Regions from separate parts of the Bacteroides sp. RCH18 genome, predicted to be linked through region 4. Evidence: riboswitches for the same ligand, from Rfam matches in the RefSeq annotation. Region 4 holds a riboswitch; each other region holds the start of a gene.
What was found. Region 4 has a riboswitch for cobalamin ahead of ACHLI0_RS05495 (DUF5074 domain-containing protein). Riboswitches for the same ligand answer to the same signal wherever they lie in the genome.
Positions count from the first base shown of each region.

Region 1: linked by a shared signal. The riboswitch ahead of ACHLI0_RS08590 (DUF4465 domain-containing protein) and the one ahead of ACHLI0_RS05495 (DUF5074 domain-containing protein) in region 4 are both predicted to bind cobalamin.
Region 2: linked by a shared signal. The riboswitch ahead of ACHLI0_RS08560 (YncE family protein) and the one ahead of ACHLI0_RS05495 (DUF5074 domain-containing protein) in region 4 are both predicted to bind cobalamin.
Region 3: linked by a shared signal. The riboswitch ahead of accC (acetyl-CoA carboxylase biotin carboxylase subunit) and the one ahead of ACHLI0_RS05495 (DUF5074 domain-containing protein) in region 4 are both predicted to bind cobalamin.

Region 1 covers NZ_JBIPTC010000001.1:2,139,060-2,147,071, forward strand. The annotation lists gene ACHLI0_RS08575 (ABC transporter substrate-binding protein) at 1-829, shown strand, start outside; gene ACHLI0_RS08580 (FecCD family ABC transporter permease) at 826-1,842, shown strand; gene ACHLI0_RS08585 (ABC transporter ATP-binding protein) at 1,839-2,594, shown strand; cobalamin riboswitch at 2,658-2,870, shown strand; gene ACHLI0_RS08590 (DUF4465 domain-containing protein) at 3,136-4,191, shown strand; gene ACHLI0_RS08595 (MATE family efflux transporter) at 4,322-5,677, shown strand; gene ACHLI0_RS08600 (Crp/Fnr family transcriptional regulator) at 5,691-6,254, shown strand; gene ACHLI0_RS08605 (GntR family transcriptional regulator) at 6,279-7,013, opposite strand; gene ACHLI0_RS08610 (ROK family protein) at 7,143-8,012, shown strand, end outside.
Region 2 covers NZ_JBIPTC010000001.1:2,128,495-2,136,506, forward strand. The annotation lists gene mutA (methylmalonyl-CoA mutase small subunit) at 1-266, opposite strand, end outside; gene ACHLI0_RS08545 (putative transporter) at 585-2,249, shown strand; gene ACHLI0_RS08550 (cytidylate kinase-like family protein) at 2,339-2,974, opposite strand; gene ACHLI0_RS08555 (TonB-dependent receptor) at 3,140-5,191, opposite strand; gene ACHLI0_RS08560 (YncE family protein) at 5,267-6,334, opposite strand; cobalamin riboswitch at 6,515-6,727, opposite strand; gene ACHLI0_RS08565 (GntR family transcriptional regulator) at 6,855-7,832, opposite strand; gene ACHLI0_RS08570 (glycoside hydrolase family 127 protein) at 7,999-8,012, shown strand, end outside.
Region 3 covers NZ_JBIPTC010000001.1:1,962,593-1,970,604, forward strand. The annotation lists gene ACHLI0_RS07840 (TetR/AcrR family transcriptional regulator) at 1-87, shown strand, start outside; gene ACHLI0_RS07845 (hypothetical protein) at 98-820, shown strand; gene ACHLI0_RS07850 (hypothetical protein) at 1,228-1,758, shown strand; gene pncB (nicotinate phosphoribosyltransferase) at 1,844-3,013, shown strand; gene ACHLI0_RS07860 (thioredoxin family protein) at 3,226-3,549, opposite strand; cobalamin riboswitch at 3,740-3,945, shown strand; gene accC (acetyl-CoA carboxylase biotin carboxylase subunit) at 4,082-5,593, shown strand; gene ACHLI0_RS07870 (acyl-CoA carboxylase biotin carboxyl carrier protein subunit) at 5,614-6,123, shown strand; gene ACHLI0_RS07875 (acyl-CoA carboxylase subunit beta) at 6,144-7,679, shown strand; gene ACHLI0_RS07880 (arylsulfatase) at 7,842-8,012, shown strand, end outside.
Region 4 covers NZ_JBIPTC010000001.1:1,361,988-1,369,999, forward strand. The annotation lists gene ACHLI0_RS05465 (ABC-F family ATP-binding cassette domain-containing protein) at 1-8, opposite strand, end outside; gene ACHLI0_RS05470 (DUF3805 domain-containing protein) at 37-843, opposite strand; gene ACHLI0_RS05475 (hypothetical protein) at 895-2,088, opposite strand; gene phoB (two-component system response regulator PhoB) at 2,322-3,011, shown strand; gene phoR (two-component system sensor histidine kinase PhoR) at 3,021-4,802, shown strand; gene ACHLI0_RS05490 (DUF5106 domain-containing protein) at 4,943-5,881, shown strand; cobalamin riboswitch at 6,413-6,617, shown strand; gene ACHLI0_RS05495 (DUF5074 domain-containing protein) at 6,805-8,012, shown strand, end outside.

The sequences.
Region 1 (8,012 bases), 780 kb from region 4:
CTCCTACATCGCCATGCTCGACGCACTGGGACAGATGAACCGCATCGTCGCCGTATCCGGCATCAATTACATAGCCAATCCCTACATCCTCGCTCACAAAGATTCTATCAAGGACATGGGTCCTGAAATAAACTACGAACTGTTACTGGGATTAAAGCCGGACGTCGTACTGCTATATGGCATCGGTGATGCCCAGACAGCCGTGACAGACAAGCTGAAAGAACTCGCTATCCCTTATATGTATGTAGGAGAATATCTGGAAGAGTCACCGCTTGGCAAAGCCGAATGGCTGGTTGCCCTCTCCGAACTGACAGACAGCCGTGACAAAGGCATCGAAGTATTCAGTGAAATCCCCAAACGCTATCAGGCACTGAAAGACCTTACCGCATCCGTAGAGCATCACCCTACCGTGATGTTCAACACCCCGTGGAACGACAGCTGGGTGATGCCTTCCACCCAGAGCTATATGGCACAACTGGTCACTGACGCAGGAGCCGACTATATATATAAGGAGAACACCTCCAACAGCTCCGCCCCCATCGGCCTGGAAACTGCCTACGGACTGATACAAAAAGCAGACTACTGGATCAATGTAGGCACGGCATCCACATTGGACGAACTGAAAAACATGAATCCCAAGTTTGCCGATGCCAAATCCGTCCATGATAAAACAGTTTATAACAACAACTTGCGGATAACCGCCACAGGAGGCAATGATTACTGGGAATCGGCAGTCGTACGTCCGGACGTCGTATTGCGTGATCTGATTCATATCTTTCATCCCGAACTTGTATCCGACTCAACCTATTATTACAGACACTTGGAATGAAGCAGCCTCGTAGACACACCACCCTTTTATTCATCACTCTGGGAATAATCGCCGTAGTCTTATTATTAATAGATATGGCGACAGGGGACACTTATATCCCCATCCCCAAAGTATGGGCCGTACTGACGGGAGGCGAATGCGACGAGATGACACGCAATATCCTTCTCTCCATCCGCTTTATCCGGGTAGTAGTAGCAGGGTTGATAGGTATCGCCTTGTCGGTCAGCGGCCTGCAAATGCAGACCGTCTTCCAGAATCCGCTGGCAGACCCTTATCTGCTGGGAGTCAGTTCCGGTGCGGGACTCGGAGTGGCGTTGTTTATATTAGGTGCCCCGTTGCTCGGCTGGGCGGATTTCCCACTTTTGCAATCCGCCGGCATCGTAGGTTCAGGCTGGATAGGGACCGCCGTCATCTTGCTGGGCGTAGCCATCATCAGCCGGAAAGTAAAGAATATACTGGGCGTACTGATCATGGGAGTCATGATAGGCTACGTAGCGGGAGCCATCATCCAGATATTGCAGTATCTAAGTTCGGCGGAACAACTGAAAATGTTCACCCTGTGGTCGATGGGATCGCTCAGCCACATCACAGCCGGACAGCTGTCTATCATGATACCGGTAGTGTGCATAGGTCTGCTGCTCTCCGTAGCCTGCATCAAGTCACTGAACCTGCTCTTGCTTGGCGAAAACTACGCACGCACGATGGGCATGAGCATCAAACGCTCGCGAACGCTTGTCTTCATCTCTACGGCACTGCTGACAGGAACAGTCACCGCCTTTTGCGGCCCCGTAGGATTCATCGGACTGGCAGTACCGCACATCACCCGGTTGCTGTTTGATAACGCAGACCACCGGATACTGATGCCGGGCACCATGCTGACAGGACTTATCGCCATGCTGATATGCGACATCATCGCCAAGAAATTCCTGCTGCCGGTGAATTGTATCACCGCACTGCTGGGAGTTCCGGTTATTTTATGGGTAATAGGTAAAAACTTGCGTATATTCAAATGATTCAACTCAAAGACCTGACACTGGGATACGAACAGCGTACGCTGCTGGAAAAAGTCTCCGCCCACATCACGGGAGGACAACTCGTCGCACTGCTCGGCAGAAACGGCACAGGAAAAAGTACACTGCTGCGTGCCGTCATGGGACTGGAAAAACCCCAAAACGGAGAGATTATCCTGCACGGGAACAACATCGCTTCACTGAAACCGGAAGAACTGGCACGGAACATCAGCTTCGTCACCACCGACAAAGTGCGCATCGCCAACCTGCGATGCAGAGACGTCGTCGCACTGGGACGTGCCCCCTATACCAATTGGCTCGGTCAACTGCAAGGAGAAGACAAGGAGAAGGTGGACAACGCTATGCGTCTGGTAGGCATGGACAGCTATGCGGAAAAGACGATGGACAAAATGTCTGACGGAGAATGCCAACGCATCATGATAGCCCGTGCGCTTGCACAGGACACTCCTGTCATCCTGCTTGACGAACCTACCGCCTTCCTTGACTTGCCCAACCGCTACGAACTCTGTCTGCTCCTCCGGAAGCTGACGCAAAAGGAAGGAAAGTGTATCCTGTTTTCCACACACGACCTGGACATCGCTCTCTCACTTTGCGACACAATCATGCTGATTGATAATCCACAACTCTACAGCCTGCCTACCGGTGAAATGATTACGAGCGGGCATATAGAAAGATTGTTCCGCAACGAGTCAATCACATTTGATGCGCAGGAGATGAAAATAAGAATCAAGTAAAAACATTCCCCCTAAACCACTTATTTTTATAAGTCTTCGTGCTAGTTTTATTTATATTTTCGACTATCTTTGCTCCCGAATTGGTTTTTGAATAGTGATATCGACTATTCAAATGAAAAGGGAATCGGGTGAAAATCCCGGACAGTCCCGCTGCTGTGAAGCTCCATTCAACTTCTTGATATATACTTTTGCCACTGAACTGTCATGATAAATTCAGATCGGGAAGGCATCAGGAAGGGAGTCAGTCAGAAGACCTGCCATTCAGTTTCAAATAGCTGTTTTTACTCGTGGAATAGAAAAACGGCAAGAGTTATTAAATAATTTACTTATGGACATACTCCAATGACCTGACATCCTCCGATGCTCCGGCAGTAGGCTATATATTACCATATATCCGCTGACGAAGCTTCTGTGAGTATTGACGGCACAATTGCTTATTCTGTCATTGGGATAACAGAATCAGAGTCTGCCAATCAGCTTTGATCATGTGATTTTATAAGAGATGCAAAATTATTTTATGTTTAACTATAAAAAGAAAAGTATGAGAAAATTATTTTCCGTTTTAGTATTTATTTGTTTGTTGACAGCCTGTTCATCGGATGATGATCCCATCTCTTATGGAAATCCCTCTGTAGAGTTATCAACAGAAGAAACAGAAGAATTTACCTATGGAGAAAGCCGCGAATTTCCAATCACTCTAAAAGAAGTAGCTTCCACCTCTTTTGAATTACCCAACGGTTGGGAAGCCAGTATTAAAGATAGCAAACTGACTGTAACAGCTCCGGAAAAAGGGAAAACAGGAATGAGTAGTAACGGTACGATTGAAATTACAGCAACCGGGCTTAACGAAACAACAGTTACGGCATCCATAAAGGTAAAAGCATTCTATCTGATAACCTTTGAGGATGTAGATGCCAAATATCTTGCCGGTCCGACAGCATACGGAGATAATCTCTACACAAATTATACCGGTTCAACCCCGGAATTATATAAAGGCTATCATGACGTATCTTCCGATTTGTTTTTCAATACGACGACCCAAGGATATGGTTTTGCATCCGGAGGAATTGCCATCTCGCAATGGAATAACAAGACAAAAGCTGACTATATGAATCAATGCAGCGTTTTTTATGGAGACGATAATCAAAAGAACGGAGGAAATAACGGCTCAGCAACTTTCGCTGTAAGCTATGCCACCAGTTATGGTACATCAGGAGCTTATATGTATTTCCAGACAGAAGGAGCCGAGTACGAAATAGACCATGCCTACATTACTAACAACACTTATGCAGTACTATCTATGACCAATGGAGACGGTTTTGGGAAAAAATTCTCCTATGAAGATAAGGATTGGTTCAAACTCACAATCCAAGGTGTTAATACAGCGGGAACAATTACAGGAGAAGTCGAATTTTATCTGGCAGATTTCCGTACGCAAGATGCAGCCGGCATTCTTACTGAATGGAAACGGGTAGATTTAACACCACTGGGCAAAGTACACCGACTCAATTTTAATATGACAAGCTCCGACGGCGAAGGAATGTGGATAAACACTCCCACTTATTTCTGCGTGGACGACATTGCCATTACATATTAAAAATTTCATATTCCATATCCTGATTAAACAAAAACAAACATGACAGATAAAAATTACCAAATGGTAATTTTTATCTCCTTCCATACCCCTACCTTTGCAGCCGTTTTCAACAAACTAAAGATAAAAAGTCATGAAAGACAGTATTGATTTCGGTAGTATGGACATCTCTAAATTGTTCCGTAAGTTATTAGTTCCTACGGTATTGGGAATGGTGTTCTCAGCTATATTCGTCATCACAGACGGTATATTCGTAGGTAAGGGAATTGGCAGCGACGCATTGGCTGCCGTCAATATTACAGCCCCGCTTTTTATGATTGCAGCGGGCATCGGACTCATGTTCGGAATCGGAGGATCGGTAGTCGCTTCCATCCATCTGTCGCAAGGCAAACGCAAGGCGGCAAGTATCAACATTACTCAGGCACTTGTATTCTCCGCATTCATCGTATTAGTCATGTCCGCTTTATGCTTTTACTTCGTAGAGCCATTAGGACGCTTACTCGGAAGTTCAGAAAGACTGTTGCCGCTTGTCATAGAATATATGGTCTGGTATCTGCCCTTCCTCGTATTCTACGAATTGCTGGGCACAGGTATGTTTTTTATCCGGCTGGACGGATCGCCCAATTATGCCATGATATGTAATGCCATCGCAGCTATACTCAATATTATATTAGACTATATATTCATCTTTGAATTTGGCTGGGGAATGATGGGTGCCGCTTTTGCCACCAGTCTGGGAACAGTAGTAGGCGGATTGATGACCGTAATCTATCTTACACGATTCTCCCGCAACATTCACTTGTATCGTATCAAGCTAAGTTTGAAAAGCTTGATGCTGACGCTCCGTAACGGTGGCTATATGATAAAACTGGGAACTTCCGCTTTTATCAGTGAGGCTTCCATCGCCTGCATGATGTTTTTGGGGAATTATGTCTTTATCCATCATCTCGGAGAAGACGGAGTAGCTGCGTTCAGCATTGCCTGCTACTTCTTCCCCATCATCTTTATGGTGTACAATGCCATCGCACAATCCGCACAACCGATTATCAGCTACAATTTCGGTGCCGGACAACCGGATCGGGTTCAAAAAGCCCTGCATCTTGCCATCCGTACAGCTCTAATTTGCGGAATCAGCTTTTTCATCATCACGGTTCTATGCCGTCAGAATATTGTCTCGTTATTCATTGACCGAAGCTATCCGGCCTTTGATATTGCGATCAATGGCATTCCTTATTTTGGGGTTGGATTCATATTCTTTGCCGTCAATATGATAGGCATCGGTTATTACCAGAGCATCGAACGAGGCCAGAGAGCCACCATCATCACTCTTCTGCGAGGAGTGATATTCATGCTGATCGGGTTCTTTGCACTTCCTCCTGTTTTAGGAGTACCGGGAATATGGCTGGCGGTTCCGCTGGCGGAATTGTTAACAACTCTCTATATTATCGGAATTTATTTCAAAGATCGTTTCATGGTCCACCGGCGATGAGTATCTTTGCATCATGGATGCATTCGTTCAAAAACTTTGCGACAGATACAAGGTATCGGAAAGCGACGTACAGACTTTACTGGACTGTATGGAGGAAGTACATTTCAAAAAGAGAGACCTCATTGTGCGCGAAGGAACAAAGAACAGCAATCTTTATTTTATAAAAACGGGAATATGGCGGGCATATTACCACAAAGACGGAACAGATACCACCATCTGGTTCGCTTCAGACGGAGAAGCTGCTTTCTCCGTCTGGGGATATGCAGACAATGCTTATTCGCTGATTAATATTGAAGCAATGTGCGACAGTGTAGCCTACAGCATATCCCGCGCAACCTTGAATCAATTATATCATTCTTCCATCGGACTAGCCAATCTGGGACTGCGGCTGATGGATCACCAGCTTCTTCTGCAAGAAAACTGGCTTATCAACTCCGGCAGTCCACGAGCAAAGGAACGTTACCTGACTCTTATTAAGGAGACTCCGAAGCTGTTGCAATATGTGCCTTTAAAGTACATTGCGTCTTATCTGTGGATAACACCTCAGTCACTAAGCAGGATTCGGGCATCCTTATAATCTTCACTTTTTATGGGTATAAGATCAAATATTTCTCTCAAACTCAAGTGAATAAATAAAACTGTCCGCACGATAATATCCTATATTCCATTCCAATGGACATCCTTCCGGATCATAAACAAACCTTTTACGCACCAAAATTGGATCTCCGACCTTTATCTCAAGCTTACCAGCAATGTACTTGTCAGCCAGTCTGGCACTAATATCTTCTTTAGAAACTTTTGCAATAGCATGATAATCTCTTTCCAATATCTCATAAAGAGGTCTGGAGAAATCCTCACTTCCTGTCAAACCTATTTTAGGATTAAAATAGGATATAAAATACACGAAAGGGTATTCTTGATTTCCACGTAAACGCTCTAACTTCAGTATTCTTTTTACATCAGGAGCATTAAAAAAAAGGGCTATATCATCTGTAGGTTTTGTCCAGCTAACATGAAGTTCATAATTCATTGGTACAATTCCCAAAGTTTTCATTTCCTGTGTGAAACTCATCCAATTCTGAGCTTTGGAACATACAGCTGAATTTACAACAACTGTACCTACTCCCTTTTTCCTCATCAGTAATCCTTCGTTCACAAGGTTATTAATCGCCTGTCTCAAGGTATTACGAGATATGCCCAATTGTTTAGACAAATCAATCTCATTTGGAAGCATTTTACCTTGTTTATATTCCTCCCCTTTGATAATAGTCCTCAACTGTTCTTCTATCTGAAGATAAAGGGGGATTGCGCTGTTATGGTTAACTAATATCTTCATGATTAACTTTTTTACAAAGATAAAAATAAAAATAAAAACAGGCAATACTTTTTGTTCTTTTCAAGAAAAAGAATACATTTGCAAATGTTTATATGTTCAGACATACTAATTAATTAAATCATAATAGCTATGAAGTATTATTTGGGAATAGACATAGGTGGTACACATATAAAAGGTGGAATCGTCAACCCTCTAACGAATGACATTCATCAAAACATACTATCTCACGAAGAGCTGAATGCCACAGATTCAACATCAAGCATCATTACGAAAGTCAGAAAAGTTATTACTGACATTCAAACTCGTATACCCCTATCTAAATTAGGCGGAATCGGTATAGCCATGCCCGGTCCTTGCGACTATGCCAAAGGGATAGTTGCCATTTATGGTGTGCCCAAGTTTCAGTCACTTTTCGGCCTTAACCTTAAAGAAGAAATTAAAAAAGTATCTGACCTGAATACTGTTTTCATAAATGACGCATCCGCTTATGCCCTTGGAGAGTATTATGCAGGAGCAGCAAAAGACACAAGTAGAAGCATTATAGTCACAATCGGCACCGGACTTGGAAGTACATTTCTTGAAAATGATACTGTTTTGACCGAACTGACAGAAGGAATACCTGAACATGGATATCTCTACAACATACCTTACCGAGACGGAATGGCAGATGACTATTTTTCGACAAGATGGTTTGTAAATACATGGAATATGCTATTTCCAGATAAAAAGGTAACTGGCGTAAAAGAAATCGCATTACGCGCTTCGAACGGAGACAATAATGCACAGTCATTATTTGAAAACTTCGCTTCAAATTTCGTAGAATTCATAACTCCATTCCTACTAAAATTTAAACCGGAGAAACTGATTATAGGAGGAAATATAGCAAAAGCTTCTGACTTCTTTTTAGATAATATTCAATCTCAATTAGAGAAACTCAATTTAATCACTAAAATAGATATCTGTAAATTATGGGATATGTCGCCATTAATCGGATCTGCT
Region 2 (8,012 bases), 770 kb from region 4:
CTGATTTCCTGGCGAACCAGCCACTCATTATTGCTCTTCTTGGTGCCTCTCAGATAGGGAAATTCTCCGGGAAGTGCATCTGTTGTTTTCAAACCCTCCAGATCTTCCATCCGGTAGAAAGGTTTCACTTTGAACCCTTCGTTTGTCTTCCAAACGAGCTTCTTCTCAAAATCAGCACCTTTCAAGTCGGCTGTAACCTTCTCCATCCATTGTTCGGTGGAGACAGGAGAAAAGTCTGAGAAGAGTTTTTCTTTTTTGTCTGCCATAGTTTATTTAAAATTAAAACAAGAATTAATATTGTCTTTATTTTTATTTGTCTCTTTCTAAATGTCAGTCGTTCGACTTGCAAATATAATTAATAAGTTCGAACGATTCCTCTTTTTAGAAAAAATTCGCACTACAGGTTACAGAGAGAAAATGAAGAATGATAAACTATAGAATGAAGAATCTCCATGCAACTTAAAGCTAAACGAAGCAAATTCCTCATTCTTCATTTTTAGTTCTCCTTTTATTTGATTAGCTCCGATGTAATGAGTAATTTTGCACCCGTTTTTAAAAGAACATTATAAAAACTACTAATATTTATGGATTGGTTACAAAGTTTATTGTGGGACCCTAGCTCCGTAGCGCACATTGTATTCCTCTACGCTTTTGTAGTGGCAGCCGGTGTGTATCTCGGTAAAATAAAGATATTCGGAGTATCTTTGGGAGTCACTTTTGTTTTGTTTGCCGGCATCCTAATGGGACATTTCGGCTTCACAGCCGATACACACATCCTACATTTCATCCGAGAATTCGGATTGATCTTGTTCGTATTCTGTATCGGTCTTCAGGTGGGGCCATCGTTCTTCTCTTCTTTCAAAAAGGGGGGAATGACATTGAACCTGTTGGCTGTAGGCATCGTAGTGTTAAATATTGCTGTTGCATTGGGGCTTTATTACCTCTGGAACGGTCGTGTGGAACTGCCGATGATGGTAGGTATCCTCTACGGAGCTGTGACGAACACTCCGGGACTTGGTGCCGCCAATGAGGCCCTGAACCAGTTGAGCTACAACGGACCGCAGATTGCACTGGGTTATGCCTGTGCGTATCCGCTGGGTGTGGTAGGTATCATCGGTTCTATCATCGCTATCCGTTACATCTTCCGCGTCAATATGACCAAAGAGGAAGAGAGCCTGAAAACTCAGAGCGGAGACGCGCACCACAAGCCGCACATGATGAGCCTTGAGGTACGCAATGAGTCTATCAGCGGAAAAACACTGATTGAAATCAAAGAATTTCTGGGACGCAACTTTGTTTGCTCCCGTATTCGTCACGAAGGACACGTAAGTATTCCGAACCACGAAACGATATTCAATATGGGCGACCAATTGTTTATTGTCTGTTCGGAAGAAGATGCTCCCGCCATCACCGTATTTATCGGAAAAGAAGTCGAACTGGACTGGGAGAAGCAGGATCTTCCGATGGTTTCCCGCCGTATTCTGGTTACTAAACCGGAAATTAACGGAAAAACGCTCGGTTCCATGCACTTCCGTAGTATGTATGGTGTCAACGTGACCCGTGTCAACCGTTCCGGTATGGACCTGTTCGCTGATCCGAACCTGATATTGCAGGTAGGTGACCGCGTAATGGTAGTAGGTCAGCAAGATGCGGTAGAGCGTGTAGCTGGTGTTTTGGGTAACCAACTGAAACGTCTGGACACACCGAATATCGTTACTATCTTCGTAGGTATCTTCTTAGGTATTCTTTTAGGAAGTCTTCCGATTGCATTCCCCGGTATGCCGACTCCTTTGAAATTAGGTTTGGCCGGTGGTCCGTTGGTGGTAGCTATCCTGATCGGACGTTTCGGACACAAACTTCATTTGGTGACTTACACCACAATGAGTGCCAACCTGATGCTGCGCGAAATCGGTATTGTGCTATTCCTTGCCAGTGTAGGTATAGATGCGGGTGCCAACTTCGTACAAACAGTTGTAGAAGGCGACGGCTTACTGTATGTAGGCTGTGGTTTCCTGATCACTGTCATCCCGTTGCTTATCATCGGTGCAATTGCAAGACTATATTATAAGGTAAACTACTTCACTCTGATGGGATTGATAGCCGGTAGTAATACGGACCCTCCCGCACTGGCTTATGCCAATCAGGTGACATCCAGTGATGCTCCGGCAGTAGGATATTCTACAGTTTATCCGTTATCTATGTTCCTTCGTATCCTGACGGGACAGATGATATTACTGGCGATGATGTAAAGCGAACTTAATTAAATAAATAAAGCCGGCTAAATTCTTTCTGAATTAGGCCGGCTTTATTATTATCGGGATTTTGTTTTCTTCTTCAATTACATTCCAATCTGTAGCTTTTTAGCCACAAACTCTTCCACAAATCGCACCGTCTCCTCAATTCCCAAAGAAGAGGAATCAACACACAAATGATAAGTAGCCGCTGCTCCCCATGTTTTATAACTGTAGTAATTATAATACTCCGAACGTCTCTTATCCGCTTTTTCTATCATCTCTTCCGCAGCTTCCTCATCAATACGATGCATCTGACACAACCGTGCGATACGATCTTCTTTAGTAGCCGAGATAAAGACATTTGCACAACGGGGATGTTCCCGTAAAATATAGTCGGCACAACGCCCGACGAACACACAGGATTTTTCTGCCGCCAGACGACGGATGACATCACTCTGCACCTTAAATAAAGCATCATTGCTCAGACAGTTGGTACATGGCATTGCCCCTTCACTGATGAAAGGAAAACGCATACCGAACAGTCCGCCGATAATGCCTTGCGAGGCCTTTTCATCTGCTTTTTCGAAGAACTCCTTACATAAGCCGCTCTCTTCGGAAGCCAGGTTGATCAGTTCCTTATCATAAAAGTCGATTCCCAAACGGGCTGCCAACTTCTCTCCTATTTCTTTTCCGCCGCTACCTAACTGGCGACCGATATTGATAACATAATTACCGCTCATAGTACATTTTGTTTTATGGTTTGATAGCAAACATACGACTTTTTTCCAAAAGATGCACCATTATACAAAAGTTATATTTAAAAGAAACAATCGGAAAGCATCCTTTTTCATATATACTCTGCCAATAATACATCTACATGGCACGGGAGTCCGGCTGTCACCCGCCTATTTTTTCTTCTTGCCCCACTTGGGAGTTATACCGATAAAGAACTCGAAGTTAATTCCCGGCATCGGACGAGATAATACTGAAAGATACTCTTCGTCAAAGAGATTATTGACTGTCCCTTTTAAGGATAAATCCGCCCAACGGAGTGAGAATCCTTTTTCAAGGGTCACGTTGCTCATAAGATAGGGTGGAAGATGTCCCGTATAGGATACAGCATTACTCGTCATTGTATAACGTTCGCTATAGTAACACCATTTATAAAGAAGCCCCCAACTGCGATATGTCAGCCTGCCTGATAATGTAGCTGAATATTCGGGTATGTATGGCAACTGCTTCCCTACTGACTGGTCAGCCTTGCTCGTAGGCTCACCTTCATTAATAGAAGGAGTCCACGCAAATGTTCCATTTAATCCAAGCTTCCATGCTTTATCAATCGCAACTGCATAATCAGCCTGTACTTCCACGCCATAGGCGTGTACTTTTTTAAGATTAACGGGTGAATAAAATCCCTTCGACGTAGGTAGCCAAATAATCCAGTCGTTTATATGTTGATCAAACCAAGAAGCCGAGCCGGATAATGTATAAACATTATCCTTACCCACAGAAAACGACAGCCCCGTTTCATAAGTAAATCCACTTTCATTATTCAATGCCGGATTGCCACCCGGCAAAAAATAAAGGTCATTCAATGTCGGAAAACGATAATTACGGGTAATAGAAGCCTTTGCCATTATATTGCCTCTTTTAGAAAGAACATAATCTACAAAAAAGGCAGGAATAATCGGTGCCCATTTAGTCCCGAACATTTCTCCCCGCAGAACCAATGACATACCCAACCGATTGACCGGTTGCCATTTTAATGAGACATTGCCCGACAACTCAACACGCCCTTTATCAAAATAAACAATAGAATCATTCTTCCTTCCCTGACCATACTTATCGTTCTTATTATCATCTCTATTCAGATCTTTATCCAAACTATTCACCAAATGCTGATGAGCCGACACACCCGCTGTCAAAAGGAGTTTATCTGAGAAAAAATACTCTCCATCCAACTGCCCGTAGAAAGTATTGACTTTACTACGCGAACGCGTCATTGTAGCCATTATACCATTTCCCAAATCCCGCTTATAGTCGTATGCCAACCATGTATGCACATAACCTCCCCTTGCCGATACTTTCCAGTTTTCACGCGTATGATCCCATGATAAAACACTTCGCAGTGTATGTTCCCGTTGTCGGTTCTCGAAATCCATAAGATCACCCTGATCGGTCGTCAGTAATGCCAGTTCACGGTTAGAATCAGTATACCACGCATTCAGTCCGAAGCGATCACCTTTACCCGTATTGTAATATACCTCCTGTAAAACGTGCAGATCTTTGTATGCGCCACTACGATTACGTTCTATGGGATAATACTGTTCGATTATATTATATTCATCATCATAAATATTCTCTTTCTTATCATGATTACGATATTTATAATCATTGGGCGACGACTGATAGACCGCCCGCGTCGAGACCTGCCAATGTTTATCTCCATACTTCAATTGCAGAAACTCATCGAAGGTACTAAATGAACCGATACCTTGAACATATTGCATTCCGAAGCCTTCTTGATGAGCAGGCACTGTAGATAATTTTACCAATCCTCCCAAACCACCACCAGCCATATTCACCGACGAAGTGCCATGCAGCAAAGAAGCGTCATCTATAAAATAAGATGGAATCATCGAAAAGTCAGTCATCCCCAACATCGGATTGTTGATACGCATACCGTTCCATGTTACCTGTGTATGTGAAGCGGACGTTCCCCGAAATGATACAGTAGAAAGCGTGGCACGTCCGTAGCTTTTTACAAAAATAGAAGAATTGAAAGTGAGTATATCCGCCATTGACAAGGCTATATTTTCCTTAAGCACAAGTGAATCAAATTTGGTCTGTTGCACACCTATATCTTTCATCGGGCGCTTTCCCAAAATTTCCACTTCACGAATGACAACTCCCTTTTCCGCCCAATTCTTATTGTCGTTGTGTTGTTGTCCACTCATTATGGATGGAAGTAATAAAAGAACTCCTACAAACTGCACTAATAATATATTTCTTCTCATATTCTTCTCTACCGATTACTTCCAACAAAATGCTCCAGGAATAATTCCAACATAAAACTCATCCACAAGTTCCCCATCCTCCGTATAGCGATAAATCATCCCCTGCTGTTGATAATCAATGGCGTCAGCCACATAGACATCTCCGTTTTTCGGACTAACCGCCAGACCATAATATTTCGTATCACGGTACTTGAGAAAAGGACGTACGGGAACACGTTCTTCATCGACAGACATACGCCAGATATCTTTGTTAATCCAGTAAAGCTCATCACCCGCACCATTAAGCTGTACTTCCGAAGGAGCATCTCCCAACTGAAACTTAAATTGTTTCTCTATTTTAAATGTCTCGGCATCAATGCGATAAAGCGACGGCTCCTCATATCCGTATGGACTTCCTTTATACCCTCCATCAGTAATCGTCCACATCTTGAAGTTCTTATCCATCACTAGAGAAGTAGGTTGTATACCTACAGTAAGCTGATCTACCACCTTGTCCGTTGTAGTATCTATCTTTAATATACGATTCTGATAAGACCAGCAATTCACATACACATACTTGCCATACTGCACCATTTGCTCTGTCGAGCCTGTTTCCATCGTCATATCCGGACATTCGATATATCCGGTTATCTGATAAGTTTTGGGATTGACAATAAAAATACGATAGTCCCATATTTGTGTAATATAGGCTTTCTCATCCGAAACAAAATGAATATAGCGTGGAGAAGTAAGTCCCGTTATGCGTCCCACCTCTTTAAATGTATTGGTGCTAATAGCGAAGACTACGTGAGAATTATTCACTACCACCCATCCAATAGTGTCCCGGACAATCATTGATTGTGCTACATCACCCAGCTTCATCGCATTAGCCCGGTAAAAGATCTCATTCTCCACCTTTTTCGTTTCCGGATCATAATAAGATAAGGTAGCATTACCGTATTGAAAATTCCCCTCATTCATAATGAAAAGTCCATCTCCTGTAGCCCTGAAAGGCTCCATCTTGCCATAATCCCATTTCATACAACCGACAAAAGCCGTCAGACAGAAGACAATAAATAAAACAGAAAGTAAAATTCGTTTCATAATTAAAAGTGAGAAAAGGTTATTAACTAACTTGTCGCATCACTCTTCAGACATCTGCCGGCAAATCAAGATTTGCGACAAATATCAAACATAGCATTTGTACCGACCGGTTGAATGAGGAATCAATTGAATATAGGAATGAACTATACCAGTTGATTTCTACCCGAAAACCCGCGGGTATAAATCTGCAGCGTCAAGGCAGGTCTTCTGACTCGTCCCCATTTATCACGCCTTCCCAGTGATGTCACCAGTGGCAAAGAATGTGATAAACTCATCTCCCGAAAGAGAGGACTTACAGCAGCAGGTACTGTCCCGGATTTACACCGGATTCCCTTTTCATCGTTTTGGAAGGTTAGACAACTCCAAATACGAACCTTGCAGGTGCAAAGATACTATAATTATACTTCACGCCTCACTTCTCCCCTGTCTTTTTTTAACAGGAACAAATCTGATGAACAGAATCTTTTAAAATGACGTCACTATGAACATGTATATATGATAAATATAGGATAGATAGTCTTTATAGTGAATTACGAATATTTAAATTCCAAGGATTCTCAATTGTCTCAATCGTTTTTTTATTAATAAGAGAAGCCATCGTGCGTCCCATCAATTTGAAATCAGTAGAAAGAGTAGTAATCCCTCCTGCCAGCACTTCTTTCAAAGGGGTATCATTATAAGATATAATACCGAAATCTTTTCCCGGAACTAACTGCTGACGGTCAGCCTGCTTCAACAAATTGACCAAGTCTCTATCATTAACAACCATAAACACCTCCTGCTTTACAATCTCCCTTCCCTGAATTTCGCCAATGCACTCATGCGTAAAGCCATGCTCTTTACAAAAAGCCCGTAATCCGTCATAACGTTCAAAAGGTTCTTTCGAATCTTTCTGAACCATTACAATATGCTTGTACTTTCGCAAGTTGGACAGACCATACACTAATGCTTCATAAGTATCTTTTTCAAAGTTCTGGAATACAGACGAATATTTCCCTTTCAATTCCGAGTGATAATGATCGAGTAGAAATACGTTTCCGGATAAACTCTCCAGTAAAGGACCAATATCGGCAAATTTGCCGGACATTATAATATAGGTAGTATATTTATGGTTTGCATTATTCACCAAAGTCTCAAACACCTTCCGATTATAGTTATGAAAATAAAGATCAACAGTAGCTGAATTGCCTACTGTCTCCATAAAAGAATTATAAATATCTTCTTTAAATTCATTGAACTCATTGAAAAGCAGAAATATATTGTGTTTGAACGGAACACGCGTACTTACGATATAATACCCGACTCCAGGATTCGATTTAATGATACCTCTCGATTTCAATTCTCGTATTCCGGAAAAAACAGTATCACGAGACAAGCCGTACATTTCTCTAAATTCATTAAGAGAAGGTATCCAGGCACCTTTCTTTAATCGTCCTTCATTAATCCCGTCGATCACATAATCAACTACCAACTTATATTTTGATTTATTGCTTTTCATCGTTCGTTATTTTTGCGCAAAGATACAAATATCACAGCCATACTGGTACGGAGTGGTATGTGTTTTACAACATACAGACCAGTTCGTACTAGTCAAAAAGAATATTCTATCTTTGCGGCAGATTCATCCTCATATAAATTAGAAAGTTAAACATAAAGTTAGAAACATGAAAAGTACAAA
Region 3 (8,012 bases), 600 kb from region 4:
AACGGACTCAGAATACAGGAAGAAAACGGTTGGGAACAACTGGAAACAGGAATTAATCTATTGGTAGACCTTTGGCTACAGAAATAAACAAAATCAAATGAACAAGATGACAATGATGGGAGTATGGCTGATCGCCTTATTTAGTACCGGATGCAATCAGGATTTGGTAGAGTACAACAGCAACGACCTCAAAATCTCCATCGAAAAGGGAGAAGAATGGCTGCACAAATTTCCTCTATTTCTGGGGATCAACAAAAAGAATCCGCCGCAAATCGCTATCTGGACGGAAGACATGAAGGGACATTATCTATCCACTGTGTATGTGACACATAAAATCGCTACTCAATCCTGGCAGTTCTCCGGCGGCAACCGGAGAAAAGAGGCACTGCCCCACTGGTGTTATCAGAGAGGGATAGAATCGGAGGACGGCTTATATCTTCCGACAAAGAAGTCTCCACTGGTCGATGGAATCACCGGAGCGACTCCGCAGGGAAGCTTCCAAGTGAAAATGGTCCCTACGGGAAAACAGAAGCAGTTCGTCGTCAAAGTAGAAATCAATCATTCGACAGATTTCAATGAAGCATTCCCTAAATCCGCCAAAGAAGGGGACGCCAACTACACCGGCGGAAAAGAAGGAAGTGGCCAGCCGGCTCTGGTCTATGCCGCAGAAGTTGACCTGACGTCCGGCAAGAAAGAATTTACAGCCAAACTAATCGGACACAGCAGCCCCGATGGCAGCAACGGAGAGATCGTAACCGATACCTCTTCACTTACCACAGCGCTGCATATCGTCAAGAGTATAACCATTCATATCCAATAAGCAAAGTAAATAAAAGGCTGCAACTATGAGCAGGTTATTACTATAAGCATCCGTTCTCTCTTTAACGAGAAAAAATTCTCACGCCTTTGAGAAAAAATTCTCATTGCAGTGAGAACTTTTTCTCAATGCGATGAGAAACTTTTCTCATAATGGTGAGATTTTTTTCTCATCGCCATGAGAATGATTGAGAATATAGTAATCCGTATCATACTGTATAATAATCATATACGTATTTTGCGTCTTACGGTTTACAGCCATAATTGATTGGTTATAAAGAAGCTTATTCCTAAAAAAAGTGTTTTTTCGCCTATTTTGTTGAAACATCACCGCCATGGAAAGCGAAAATACCCTAAAATCAATACTCAATGCTTGCATATATATCTATTAACATTCATCCTCATATCTTTATGAAACACTTCATCTTCACTCTGACTCTGCTATTCCTTATTGTCGTACATGCTGACGGGCAGACAGACAGCAAACATTTCTCCTATACGACCTATATCGGCACGGGACTTTCTATGGGCCAACCATCTCAAACGCCCTTCAACTGGCAGATCATAGCACACTATCACATCGGGCAACGATTGACCATCGGCGCAGGAAGCGGACTGTCCATCTATGAAAAAGCTCTTATTCCGCTGTATGCCAATGCACAGTTCTTCATGACGCGACCAAAGAAACTTACTCCCTATCTGGAATGCAACATCGGCGGCTCATTGGCGGCTGCCAAAGAAACCAATGGCGGATTCTATCTTTCACCATCTGTAGGAGCACAGGTAAAGCTCACTCAAAAACTAAAAATGAATATTGCCTTAGGCTATGAAATACAGCAACTGGAAAGGCTGAAACAGCGGACCGATGAATATTTCCATACTGAATTCAAGGAAGAACTGTCTCACCACTCCATCACCCTAAAAGTGGGATTAACTTACTAAAAGAAGGAATTATTGCCAATTAATCAGTAGGATTGTCCAACAAATACTAACTTTACAACGTTTTACATATTAAAGAATAAACGGTATGATTGTAAGAACACTACTGGATACAGACCTCTATAAGTTTACCACCTCGTACGCTTATATCAAATTATTCCCTTACGCAATGGGTACTTTCAGTTTCAACGACAGAAACGAAACTGAATATACCGAAGAGTTTCTGGAAGCGCTCAAAAGCGAATTCAACAAACTCAGCCGGTTGAGACTTACGGAAGAGGAACTGGAATACATGACACGCAATTGCCGGTTTCTTCCGAGAGTCTATTGGGAATGGCTGTCTTCTTTCCGTTTTGATCCGGACAAGATCGATATTCATCTGGACACAACGGGGCGGCTGCATATTGAAGTCAGCGATTTTCTTTATAAAGTCACACTGTATGAAGTACCGCTGCTCGCCATCGTATCCGAAATCAAAAACAAGTTTTTCGGCAACGTACCCGATATGAGCGAGATACTCTGCAAATTGTCGGAGAAAGTGGAATTGTCCAATCAGCACCAACTCCGCTTCTCAGAGTTCGGCACGCGGAGAAGATTCTCAATCGACGTACAGGAGACGGTGATCAAACGGCTGAATGATACGGCCAAATACTGTACCGGAACTTCCAATTGCTATTTTGCCATGAAGTACGGCATGAAAATGATGGGAACTCATCCGCATGAGTGGTTCATGTTTCATGGGGCACAGTTCGGATATAAGCACGCCAACTATATGGCGCTCGAAAACTGGGTGAATGTATACGACGGAGATTTGGGCATTGCGCTGTCCGACACTTATACTTCAGGAATATTCCTGAGCAATCTCAGCCGCAAGCAGGCCAAGCTATTCGACGGAGTGCGCTGCGATTCCGGCAATGAGTTTGATTTTATCGATAAGCTGGTAGCCCGCTATAAAGAACTGGGCATTGATGCCACTACCAAAACAATCGTATTTAGCAACGCTCTCGACTTCACGAAAGCACTGGAAATTCAGGAATACTGCAAGGGCAAGATTCGCTGTTCCTTCGGAATCGGCACCAATCTTACGAATGATACAGGATTTACCCCTTCCAACATTGTCATGAAACTCACGCAATGCAAAATGAATGTCAATCAGGAATGGAGAAAATGCATCAAACTATCGGATGACGAAGGAAAGCATACAGGCAGTCCGGAGGAAGTACAGGCTTGCCTATACGAACTGAGGCTGGCGAAATAAAGACCGCTCTGAACAGAAAGCCGGGGTACGGGCATAAAAAAAGGAGCAACGCCTTGCTCCAACCTTTGTTAACCTTAAATCTAATACTATGAAAAACACAGTGCAAAGATACGTACTTCTGTGTTATTAGCAAATTATCCAAATAAAAAAGTATGTTTTATAACACGATTTAAAACTTTCATAGAAAAACATCCCTTTTTATTAATACTTTTTCAAGATTTAAACTCCTTGACTGCTCTTCCCAATCTTTCCAGCGTCAGTTCGCCGGATTGTCTCCAGAGCTGTTCACCTTTTCTGAAAAGAATGAATGTAGGAGTGGATTCAATAGTATAAAAATTAGCGAGATCACTTTCCTCGTCTACGTCTACCTGTACTACCTCGACTATCCCTTCCATCTCTTTCTTGAACTCTTTAATCAAAGGCTGCATACGCTGGCAGTGAGGACACCACGTTGCATAAAATTCTGCCATTACCCAGTCATCACCCGCCAGTTTCTCTCTGTTTCTCGTATCACGAGCTATTTTCTTTTCTTTCATATCGATTCTCCTTTTAATTAATTAGTGGGAGTCTTAACAATACAAAAAGAGGAAGGTTTAACACATAAACATTAATACACAGAGATTTAGTTCTATTGGAAAAGTAAAGGAGAGGAAATCTGCCGGAGCATTCATTGCACAAAACTGAAACTTTCGTGCAAAAACAGAACACAGTATTCAATATTTATTTATCTTTGCCCCCCGAAATGGTTCGGAGTCCGTGTCCAACGGACAACGATTAAAAGGGAATCGGGTGTAAATCCCGTACAGTCCCGCTGCTGTGAAGCTCTATACAATGTCTTATTAATGAACTAATTTATCGCCACTGATGTTATTTTGGGAAGGCACTATAAGACAAGAGTCAGTCAGAAGACCTGCCACTTCGCGTAAAGCGTTCTTCTGCCTCGTGGGTTAGGAGAAAGAACATCATTTGTTAAGCCCCAAATCAAGAAAATACTGTGTTTCTGTCGGATGGACTATGTCTGTGAAGATGGGAAGGCATTAAATAAGTATGTACTTAATTGAGTAAAGTATGATAAAAAAAATCTTAGTAGCCAATCGCGGTGAAATTGCCATAAGGGTGATGCGCTCCTGCCGGGAGATGGAGATAACGAGTATCGCTATTTTCTCCGAAGCAGACCGGACCGCAAAGCACGTGCTCTATGCCGACGAAGCTTATTGCGTAGGACCGGCAGCATCCAAAGAGAGTTATCTGAATATAGAAAAAATCATCGAAGTGGCAAAGGAATGCCATGCAGACGCTATTCATCCGGGATATGGTTTCCTGTCCGAAAACGCGACTTTCGCCCGACGCTGTCAAGAAGAAAATATTATTTTTATCGGACCGGACCCCGAAACGATGGAGGCAATGGGCGACAAGATATCCGCCCGTATTAAAATGATCGAGGCAGGAGTCCCTGTCGTTCCCGGCACACAGGAGAATCTGAAAAGTGTGGAAGAAGCCGTAGAACTCTGCAACAAGATCGGTTATCCGGTGATGCTGAAAGCATCTATGGGCGGCGGCGGAAAAGGTATGCGCCTTATCCACAGTGCGGAAGAGGTGGAAGAGGCTTATACGACTGCCAAAAGCGAGTCACTTTCTTCGTTTGGCGACGATACCGTTTATCTGGAGAAGTTCGTGGAAGAACCTCATCACATTGAATTTCAGATTCTGGGCGACAAACACGGAAACGTGATTCACCTGTGCGAACGCGAATGTTCCGTACAACGCCGCAACCAGAAGATTGTGGAAGAGACGCCATCGGTTTTCGTGACGCCCGAACTGCGTAAAGATATGGGTGAAAAGGCGGTAGCCGCCGCCAAAGCGGTCAACTATATCGGTGCAGGCACGATTGAGTTCTTGGTTGATAAGCATCGCAATTATTACTTCCTCGAAATGAACACCCGTCTGCAAGTAGAACATCCGATTACGGAAGAAGTGGTCGGAGTGGACTTGGTGAAAGAGCAGATCAAAGTTGCCGACGGCCAAGTGCTCCAGTTGAAACAGAAAGATATCCAACAACGCGGCCATGCCATCGAATGCCGTATTTGTGCCGAAGACACGGAAATGAACTTCATGCCGAGCCCGGGAATCATCAAGCAGATTACAGAACCGAACGGAATCGGTGTTCGTATCGACAGTTACGTGTACGAAGGATACGAAATCCCGATCTATTATGACCCGATGATCGGCAAACTGATCGTATGGGCTACCAACCGCGAATATGCCATCGAACGGATGCGCCGCGTACTCCATGAGTATAAACTGACAGGGGTAAAGAACAACATCAGCTACCTGCGTGCCATCATGGACACTCCGGACTTTGTGGAAGGCCATTACGACACAGGTTTTATCACCAAGAACGGCGAGCATCTGCAACAATGCATCATGCGCACCAGCGAACGTGCCGAAAACATTGCCATGATTGCTGCCTACATGGATTATCTGATGAATCTTGAAGAAAACAGAGGTGACGCAACGGACAACCGTCCCATCAGCAAATGGAAAGAATTCGGTTTGCACAAAGGTGTACTTCGTATCTAAACTAAAAACAGCATTCAATTATGGAAATTCATATAGGAGACCGCGTAGCGGAAATAGAGCTCGTCAGCAAGGAAGACAATAAAGTGGTACTTACCATTGACGGAAAACCGTTTGAAGCAGATGTTGTGATGGCCGAAAATGGCACCTGCAATATTCTGATGGACGGTCGCAGCGCAAACGCACAACTGATTCGCCGCGAAAACGGTAAAAGCTATAAGGTAAATACGCATTATAGCAGTTTCAATGTTGAAATCGTGGACAGCCAGGCAAAGTATCTGCGTATGCGCAAGAAAGGCGAAGACGAACAGAACGACCGCATCACTTCCCCAATGCCGGGAAAGGTGGTGAAAATCCCTGTTACGGCAGGGCAGGAAATGAAAACGGGAGATACCGTCATCGTCATCGAAGCCATGAAAATGCAGAGCAACTACAAAGTGACTTCAGATTGCCGCATCAAGGAAATTCTGGTTCAGGAAGGCGACAACATCACCGGTGACCAGACATTAATAACATTAGAGCCGATTGTATAATACTAAAAACGGATTGCATCATGGAAGAAATAAATAAAGCATACGCCACGTTCCAGGAACGTGACCGCATCGCTTCCCTCGGTGGGGGCGTGGAAAAGATTGAAAAGCAACACGAAAGCGGAAAGATGACTGCCCGCGAACGCATCGAAATGCTGCTCGACAAAGGTACTTTTGTTGAACTGGACAAGTTGATGGTTCACCGCTGCACCAACTATGGCATGGACAAAAACAAGATTCCGGGAGACGGCATCGTATCCGGTTATGGAAAGATTGACGGGCGCCAGGTATTTGTTTATGCCTACGACTTTACAGTCTACGGAGGTTCACTGTCCGCTTCGAATGCGAAAAAGATTGTGAAAGTGCAGCAACTGGCATTGAAGAACGGTGCTCCGATAATTGCGCTGAATGATTCCGGTGGCGCACGTATTCAGGAAGGAATTGAAAGCCTTTCCGGCTATGCGGATATTTTCTATCAGAACACAATGGCAAGCGGAGTGATTCCTCAGATTTCGGCTATTCTTGGTCCGTGTGCCGGAGGCGCCTGCTACTCTCCTGCCCTCACCGACTTCATCTTTATGGTGAAAGAAAAGAGTCACATGTTTGTGACAGGTCCGGATGTGGTAAAGACTGTGATTCACGAAGAGGTAAGCAAAGAAGAACTGGGCGGTGCCATGACACACAGCAGCAAAAGCGGTGTCACTCACTTTATGTGCAATACCGAAGAAGAACTGTTGATGAGCATTCGCGAACTGCTTTCCTTCTTGCCTCAGAATAATATGGACGAAACGAAAAAGCAGAACTGTACTGACGAGACCAACCGTGAAGATGCCGTACTCGACACCATCGTCCCCGCAGACCCGAATGTACCATACGACATGAAGGATATCATCGAACGGGTAGTAGATAACGGCTATTTCTTCGAAGTAATGACTAACTTCGCAAAGAATATCATCATCGGTTTTGCACGTCTGGCAGGCCGTTCGGTTGGTATTGTCGCCAATCAGCCGGCCTACCTTGCCGGTGTTCTCGACATTGACGCCAGCGACAAGGCAAGCCGTTTCATCCGTTTCTGCGACTGTTTCAACATTCCGTTGATTACTTTCGAAGATGTGCCGGGATTTCTTCCCGGATATACGCAGGAGAACAACGGTATCATCCGCCACGGTGCTAAAATCGTTTATGCATTTGCCGAAGCTACTGTCCCCAAACTGACAGTCATTACCCGCAAGGCATACGGCGGCGCGTATATTGTGATGAACTCCAAACAGACAGGTGCAGATGTGAACTTCGCTTATCCGAGTGCGGAAATCGCAGTCATGGGTGCGGAAGGTGCGGTAAACATCCTGTTCCGCAAAGCGGATGCAGAGACAAAAGGTAAAGAACTGGAAGCCTACAAGGAAAAGTTTGCCACTCCCTACCAGGCTGCCGAACTGGGATTCATCGATGAAATCATCTATCCGAGACAAACCCGCAAACGTCTGATCCAGGCACTGGAAATGACAGAGAACAAGATGCAGACGAATCCGCCTAAAAAACATGGAAATATGCCTTTATAAGTTATAGGCGATTACCTATAATAAAAGAGACTGTTTCAGTACAGGTGCCCCCACCTGTTTCTGAAACAGTTTCTTTTTTCATATAAAAAGCAGAAACGCTTTCACGCAAAATAGATAAAACTTTATACCTTTGCAGTATTACATTATGAAAAACCAGAAAATATGATTAACCTGAAATGTACATTTGCCGTCACGGCCGGATTGTGCTCATCTTTGGCCTATGCACAAAAACAACCGCACATTATCTTAATTATGACCGATCAGCAACGTGGCGACGCCATGGGATGCATGGGTAATGAATCTGTTATCTCCCCCCATCTGGACGCTTTGGCA
Region 4 (8,012 bases):
ACTGCCACGTAATTTAGTGATTAGCTGGTTCGTGATTTAGTGATGATCGATTGCCGATTGATATGCTTCGGCAATGTTACAGGGTTGGCCGGCCTTAACTTTGCTCCATGCGATTTTCATCGGGTCGATGGTCCGACCTTGGTATTCGAGTACGGGGACTTCCCGATTGCCGTCAATCAAGGTTTTCCACTCCATACCTTCCACTTCGTTAGTCAGAATCGCGCATACCGTTATACCGATGGCGAGCCATTCATCTTTCTTCTTGGGGCTGATCTTACCGCTGTCTATCACTTGCTGAATCTTCTCCAAGTCCTCTTCCACTCCCTGAAAGTCTTTTTTGAGTTCCTGTTTGACGGTAGATACTACCCACTCGTAGCCTTCATTGATCTGATAGATTTCCGATAGGCGGACGGGAATCAGTTCTGCGGGATATTTCTCGCCTTCCTTGCGGGCTTCCAGTGTAGCGATGACCTCTTCCGCTTCCTTGGCGCTTCCGCCTTTGGGTACGGTGAAAGAACATTCAAAAGCAATATTGCCGGTTCCTGTTATCCACAGGTGAGAAGTATAATAAGTGCCCTCTTCCTGAAACATTTCTTTACTGTAGGCACAGTCCCATGTACCGATTTTCACCAATGAAGCCGAATCGTTTTCTTTCAGTTCCTGACGGATGGCATCTTTACCGTATGAGGCGTTGCCTTTAAAAGCTGATATACGAAAGTTGCCCGTCCATACATCGGGGTTATAGAAAAGAAAAGAGCCTTCGCCATCTTCAAACTCGTTCCAGTCCGACGGATAGTTCATCGAAAACCACGCTCCGGGGGAGATAAATTTCTTGCCTTGCATCCTTTTTCATTAAATGATTAACCTTGCAAAAATACGAATTAAAAATGAATTTCACTTTCCTATCGGCTGTATTTTCCTCCGTACTTCTTTGGAAATCTCCAGAAACATATAGTTCAGCTTTCCGGAATGGATGCCTGCTTCATTGTCTTTGTACTTTTTGTTGGCGTACTGTTTGGATTTCTCGAAAGTGAGCAGTGACATTTCGTTCTGCGATTTGCCGACCATGGTAGAGTCCAGTTGTTCATCCGGGAAGAAGTCGTCGAGGTCTACATCGCCGATCATCGTTGTTTCGAGGAAGTTCATGTCCTTATGGGAGTTGTCGGTGTAATATCCTACGAACATATGCCCCGGTGTACGTACCAGTATCGGTTCGATATTGATAGCCCGAAGGAGCGAAGCGAACAGTACGCTGCCGTCCACACAGTTGATCTGCGACGATTCCAGCGCATCGTCAAAGGTGCGGACACGTTGCGAGAAAACGACATTGCTCGAAAGGCTCGTATTGGATACGGAACTGTAGCGGAACTTGCGTTTCTGCAAGATGTTCCAAAGTGCGTACACCTGCTTGTCTACCGCACCTTTGGCCGTGCTCTGGTAGCCAAGAAAGCGATTCACGATGCGGGTATTCAGCGCTTCACGAAGCAACTGGTCGATCATCGGATTCTCTTCGTTGACGTATGCGGCAAAAAAGATACTGGTGTCGTAAAACTTCGTCCCGTTCGCCACATAGCCCAGCAGGCATTCATTGACGCTACGCACCGAAAACGTACGTACCCGTTGTCCCAAGTCTTTCCCGTTCATCTCCACTTTTACAGCTACGCTCACCGGTTCCGCCTGTGCGTTATTCTTCAGTGCCTCGTAATTCCAGATGATATCGGGATAAATAGTATATTCCGTCCTCGGCTTGTTCAGCACAAATTCCGACACGGAACGGGAAAAGAAAGGGGTCTCGGCAACCTCTATCCGCACCCGGCTGTAAGCAGTCCTCGACTTCACCCGAACGGCGATGCACGATTTCGGATCTCCGAGGCAGGTAGAGTCCGAAGGAGTAATCACCTGCGCGTCCGTAGTGGCAACCGACAGGATGGCAGACGGAAAGATATTTCCTCCCAGATCGTCCACGATCTCAAAACCGGAATTAAAAGAAGTATATTTAAAGACGGAGATTCCCCCGATGAGAAGAAGCAGTACAATCACCCCTCCTACCACTTCGCGCCTGTATCGTTTCAAGTCTATTTTTATCATGATCTGCAAACTGTGTATTTATTATCCTATCGCTACACAAAGATAACAAATAACAGACGGTTTTTCCTCGCATATCCCATAAAAACTTTCAAATATCATCCCGATGCCCGCATTCAGCGGAATGTAATACGATTGTAATATTTGTTTCATCCGCCCGTAACAAAGTCTCCTCATCTTTGTACCGAAATAAAAAAAAGCTTAACTTTGTCATATCACATTAATACATATATCATATGAACGATTACCGTATCTTAGTTGTCGACGATGAAGAAGACCTCTGTGAGATTCTGAAATTCAATCTTGAAAACGAAGGTTATGAAGTGGATACCGCCAACTCCGCCGAAGAGGCACTGAAGATGGATATCAGTAGTTACCACCTGATTCTTCTGGACGTGATGATGGGGGAAATCTCCGGTTTCAAGATGGCAAACATGTTGAAGAAAGACAAGAAAACAGCCAGAGTGCCCATCATCTTCATTACAGCCAAAGATACCGAAAACGATACCGTGACAGGCTTCAATCTGGGAGCGGACGATTATATCTCCAAGCCTTTCTCCCTGCGCGAAGTGATCGCCCGTGTGAAAGCCGTACTGAGGCGTACCGCCACGATGGAGGCGGAAAAGGCGCCCGAACGCCTGACTTACCAGTCACTCGTGATCGACATCACCAAGAAGAAGGTAAGCATAGACGACGAAGAAGTGCAGTTGACGAAAAAAGAATTTGAAATACTGCTTCTGCTGGTGCAGAACAAAGGACGCGTCTTCTCCCGTGAAGACATTCTGGCGCGCATCTGGAGCGACGAAGTATACGTACTCGATCGTACCATTGATGTGAATATCACCCGTTTACGGAAGAAAATTGGCGAATATGGCAAGTGCATCGTTACCCGACTGGGATACGGATACTGCTTTGAGGCCGAATAATCAAGAAGTATGAATCTACCTGTCAAGCAAAAACATTTCCTCTCTTTCAGCCGGAAGTTATTCCTTTCGGTGATCTCGCTGTTTCTGGTATTTGCCTTTTGTTTCATCGCCTACCAGTATCAACGCGAAAGAGAATATAAAGTCGAGTTACTCAACACGCAGCTCCAGAACTATAACAGCCGCTTGTACGAACGGCTGAACAGTAATCCCGCCATCGAAGAAACGACTGAAAAGTATATCCGTGACCACGCGTTGGAGGACTTGCGCGTCACACTGATCGACTTGCAGGGAAATGTGATCTATGACAGTTATCAGACTACCGACCAGCAACTGGAGAACCATCTCAACCGCCCCGAAGTTCAGAAAGCCTTGAAAGACGGAACCGGTTTTGACGTACGCCGCACCTCGGAGACCACCGGGCTACCGTATTTCTATTCGGCAACCCGCTACGGAGATTATATCATCCGCTCGGCACTGCCATATAATGTAAGCCTCATCAATAATCTGCAGGCAGACCCGCATTACTTATGGTTTACGGTCATCGTATCCTTGCTGCTCATGATGATCTTCTACAAATTCACCAACAAACTGGGAACCTCTATCAGCCAGCTCCGCGAGTTTGCCATGCGTGCAGACCGTAACGAACCGATAGAGATGGCGATGCAGTCCGCTTTTCCGCATAATGAGCTGGGAGAGATTTCGCAGCACATCATCCAGATATACAAGCGTCTGCACGAAACGAAAGAGGCACTCTACATCGAACGCGAGAAACTGATTACCCATCTTCAGATTTCGCATGAAGGGCTGGGCATATTCACCAAAGACAAAAAAGAGATTCTGGTCAACAACCTCTTTACTCAATACAGTAACCTGATTTCGGACTCTAACCTGGAAACGACAGAGGAAGTATTCGCCATCAGCGAACTGAAAGACATCATTCATTTCATCAACAAGAACCAGCAGCAACGCTCGCGGGGAAAAGACGAAAAGCGTATGTCCGTCACAATCAACAAAAACGGACGCACCTTTATCGTGGAATGTATCATCTTTCAGGATGCCAGCTTCGAGATTTCGATCAATGACGTCACGCAGGAAGAAGAGCAGGTGCGTCTGAAGCGCCAATTAACCCAGAACATTGCCCATGAACTGAAAACTCCCGTGAGCAGTATCCAAGGTTATCTGGAAACGATTGTCAACAACGAGAATATCTCACGTGACAAGATAAATACGTTCCTCGAACGGTGCTACGCACAAAGCAATCGCCTCAGCCGGCTGCTACGCGACATATCCGTACTGACCCGCATGGACGAAGCCGCCAACATGATAGACATGGAACGGGTAGACATCAGCGTACTGGTAGGGAACATCATCAATGAAGTTTCTCTGGAACTGGAAGAAAAGCACATTAGCATCGTGGATTCATTAAAGAAGGGTATCCAGATCAAAGGCAATTACTCCCTGCTCTACTCCATCTTCCGCAACCTGATGGACAATGCCATCGCATACGCCGGAACCAATATTCAGATAAATATCAACTGTTTCCGTGAAGATGAGAACTACTATTATTTCAGCTTCGCAGATACGGGCATCGGTGTCTCTCCGGAACATCTGAACCGCCTTTTCGAACGTTTCTACCGGGTGGACAAAGGGCGTTCACGCAAACTCGGCGGAACCGGTTTAGGGCTTGCCATCGTAAAGAATGCCGTCATCATCCACGGAGGAAACATTTCTGCCAAGAATAATCAAGGCGGCGGACTGGAATTTGTCTTCACGCTGGCGAAAGAGAAATAAACCGGTGAAAAGTCTGTTCGAAGCGCTCATTTAAGAAAGGCAGAGGCAGAAAATAAGGAGATTATTTTGATTAAAATAAAAAGGGAATTATCTTTGCCTTCATCGTACCTATACAAGTACAATTAAAAGAACTGTAAGTCATGAAAGCAAACATACATTATTTATTTATTCTGTGTCTACTCATCTTAGGTTCCTGTAAAAACGGGAATGCTTCAAGTCAAAGCAAAAACGAAACGCCGCAAGATACCATTAAGGCTATTAAGATGCCCGCCATCCCGCAAATGATGACAGCACCGGAACAACGAGCCGACTTTCTGGCCAAGCATTATTGGGACAATGTGAACTTTGCCGACACCAACTATATCCACCATCCGGAAGTAACGGAGCAGGCGTGGGCAGATTATTGCGACTTGCTGAACCACGTACCGCTTGAAACGGCCCAACAAGCCATGCGCAATGTAATCGACCGGACCAATGTGGACAAGAAGGTGTTTACATATATCACCGACCTGGCGGACAAGTATCTGTATGATCCCAACTCCCCCATGCGCAACGAAGAATTTTACATACCGGTACTGGAAGCGATGATAGCCTCTCCTGTATTGGACGAAACAGAGAAGATACGTCCCCAGGCCCGTCTTAAGCTGGCTCAGAAAAACCGTATCGGAACCAAAGCGCTCAACTTCACTTATACCCTGGCCTCCGGAGCACAAGGTTCATTATATCAGTTGAAAGCGGAGTATCTTCTGTTATTCATCAATAACCCCGGCTGTCAGGCATGCACAGAAACCATAGAAGGGCTGAAAAACGCTCCCGTCATCAACCAGCTTTTACAGGAAAAGAAGTTGGTACTTCTCTCCATCTACCCCGATGAGGAACTGGACGAGTGGAAAAAGCATCTGAGCGAATTTCCCAATGAATGGATCAACGGATATGACAAGAAGTTCACCATCAAAGAGGAACAGGTCTATGACTTAAAGGCTATCCCGACTCTATATCTGTTGGATAAAGACAAGACTGTATTGCTTAAAGATGCCACCGCACCAGCCATTGAAGCATATCTAATGCAACATCAATAGTTTATTTTCCAAATATTTGTTCCACCCGTTGATACAAAAAGTTTCACGCTTTGGAACTAATAGTTTCATGCCTTGAAACCATTGGTTTCAAAGGTTGAAACTTTCTGAAGCTACTGTCGATTAGATTAGCTTGACCGTATGATTGGATCAAAACAACCGCATGACCGGAGTAACCCGACCGTATCAGTTACTCCAATCCACCCGTTCTTTCAAGAAGTATTAACTCATTTATTGGCCAATAATAAATGAGTTATCAGCCATTAACACCTGATTTCTCAATTATTAATAGCTGATATGTCAATCTTTAATAGTTGACGTATCAGGTGTTAACATCCTACAAATCAGCCTACAGCACTACAAAACGCCACACAATTCGATGCACCGGAGTGAGGGCAACCATTTGCTCTCATACCTGCCACCACACTTGCTGCCATACTTGAAACAGCGATGAATAAAGGGATACACAGGAATTGTTAGAGCATGAGAGCAAAACTGATGTTGTTTTCTTTTTGGTAGAAACAAATAAACTATATATCTTTGTCCCCGCATTGGTTTGCGACTCTCATCACGAGGGAAGCGATTAAAAGGGAATCAGGTGTAAATCCTGAACAGTCCCGCTGCTGTAAGTTCCATAGATATGTTGCGAGCAATCTACTCAAAGCCACTGGAAGGGTATTCCGGGAAGGCGCCCGCAACAGGAATAAGTCAGAAGACCTGCCATGTAAAATCCGTTTCACTGCTTTCGAGGAAAAAGCGTTGAATCTAATGACCCGGACCATTCGTCTATCATTTCATTCATCACTCTGATTCAGAGAAAGTATGTACAAACTAATAGACTCTGCCAAGTTTATTATGTGTGTCCGGTCGAAGCGATTTCGCCCGGACACTTGATGGACATATTTTATTTACTTAATATACAAAACATGAATTGTAAAAAGCTATCCAAGGCGTTACTGTTTCTGATAACAGCGCTTGTTATTGTGTCTTGCTCGAAAGACGATTGTGACCTGGACCACATTGACAAACTACAAGGATTGCCTGCTCTGAAAGGCGGCACTTTCCCCGAAGAGGATTTGACACTCAATGTCGGAGAACAATATGTATATGCCCCTAAGGCAAGTAGTCCGCTGGATATATACTATCAATGGTATCAGAATGGAGAAGATATGTCCACAGACCCGTCATTCACATTCAACGCCGAACATCCCAGCCGTTCCAAAGTTATTTTAGAACTCAGCAATGACCTGGGAAAAGTGACATTAGAAAATAAAGTAATGGTTCCGGGAGCGGATTACTCCAAAGGATGTCTGATTATCAATGAGGGATGGTTCGGACACGGATCCGGAAGTATTTCATTCTATAATTATGAGAAGAACAGCATTGAACACTGGTGCTATAAAAATCAGAATTTCGGAGATGTGCTGGGAGTTACCTCACAATCGGCTACTTTGTGGAATGGGAAGTTGTATGTCTGTTCAAAAGAAGATAATCAGTTGGTGGTGATGGACCCAAAGACTCTGTATGCTGAAAATAGCTGCGGCAAACTGGCTAATTATCAAGCCTATGAGTTTATCGGTTTGAATGACGATTATGGAGTAATTACTCATGGAGGATATTTCAGCCGTGTCAATTTAAAAACGTTTGAAACAATTACACTGGTAGCGGTAGGAAATACGTATACCGGAACAGGTAGCGGAATCGCTTATAACGGAAAACTCATATTAAATGTGAACTCCTCCGGGTGGGGAAGTCCTAAAGTGTATACCATAGACATTGCAGAATTATGTTCACCCGATCTCAAACCTACAGATAAAGTCGCATTCCGGGAATTAGACATTGCAACCTATGGTGGTACTCGCTTTGTACAGTGTAAAGATGGAAATATCTATACTGTAGAAACGACCAAAGACGGTAAAAACAATCTGGTAAGAATCAATGCTGATTTTTCTCTGGAAAAGGTTGCTATGCGTGACGATTATTCTCCCTCCTCGTTCGGCGCTTACAGAGAAGCCAGTTTCTGCGGCACTCCTGAAGGAATATTCTACTACATCGCAGGAGGAAAGATATACAAAGCTACTTTTGACAATCCCGCCCCTGAGGAAGCACTGACCGACTATACCAAAGAAGGTTA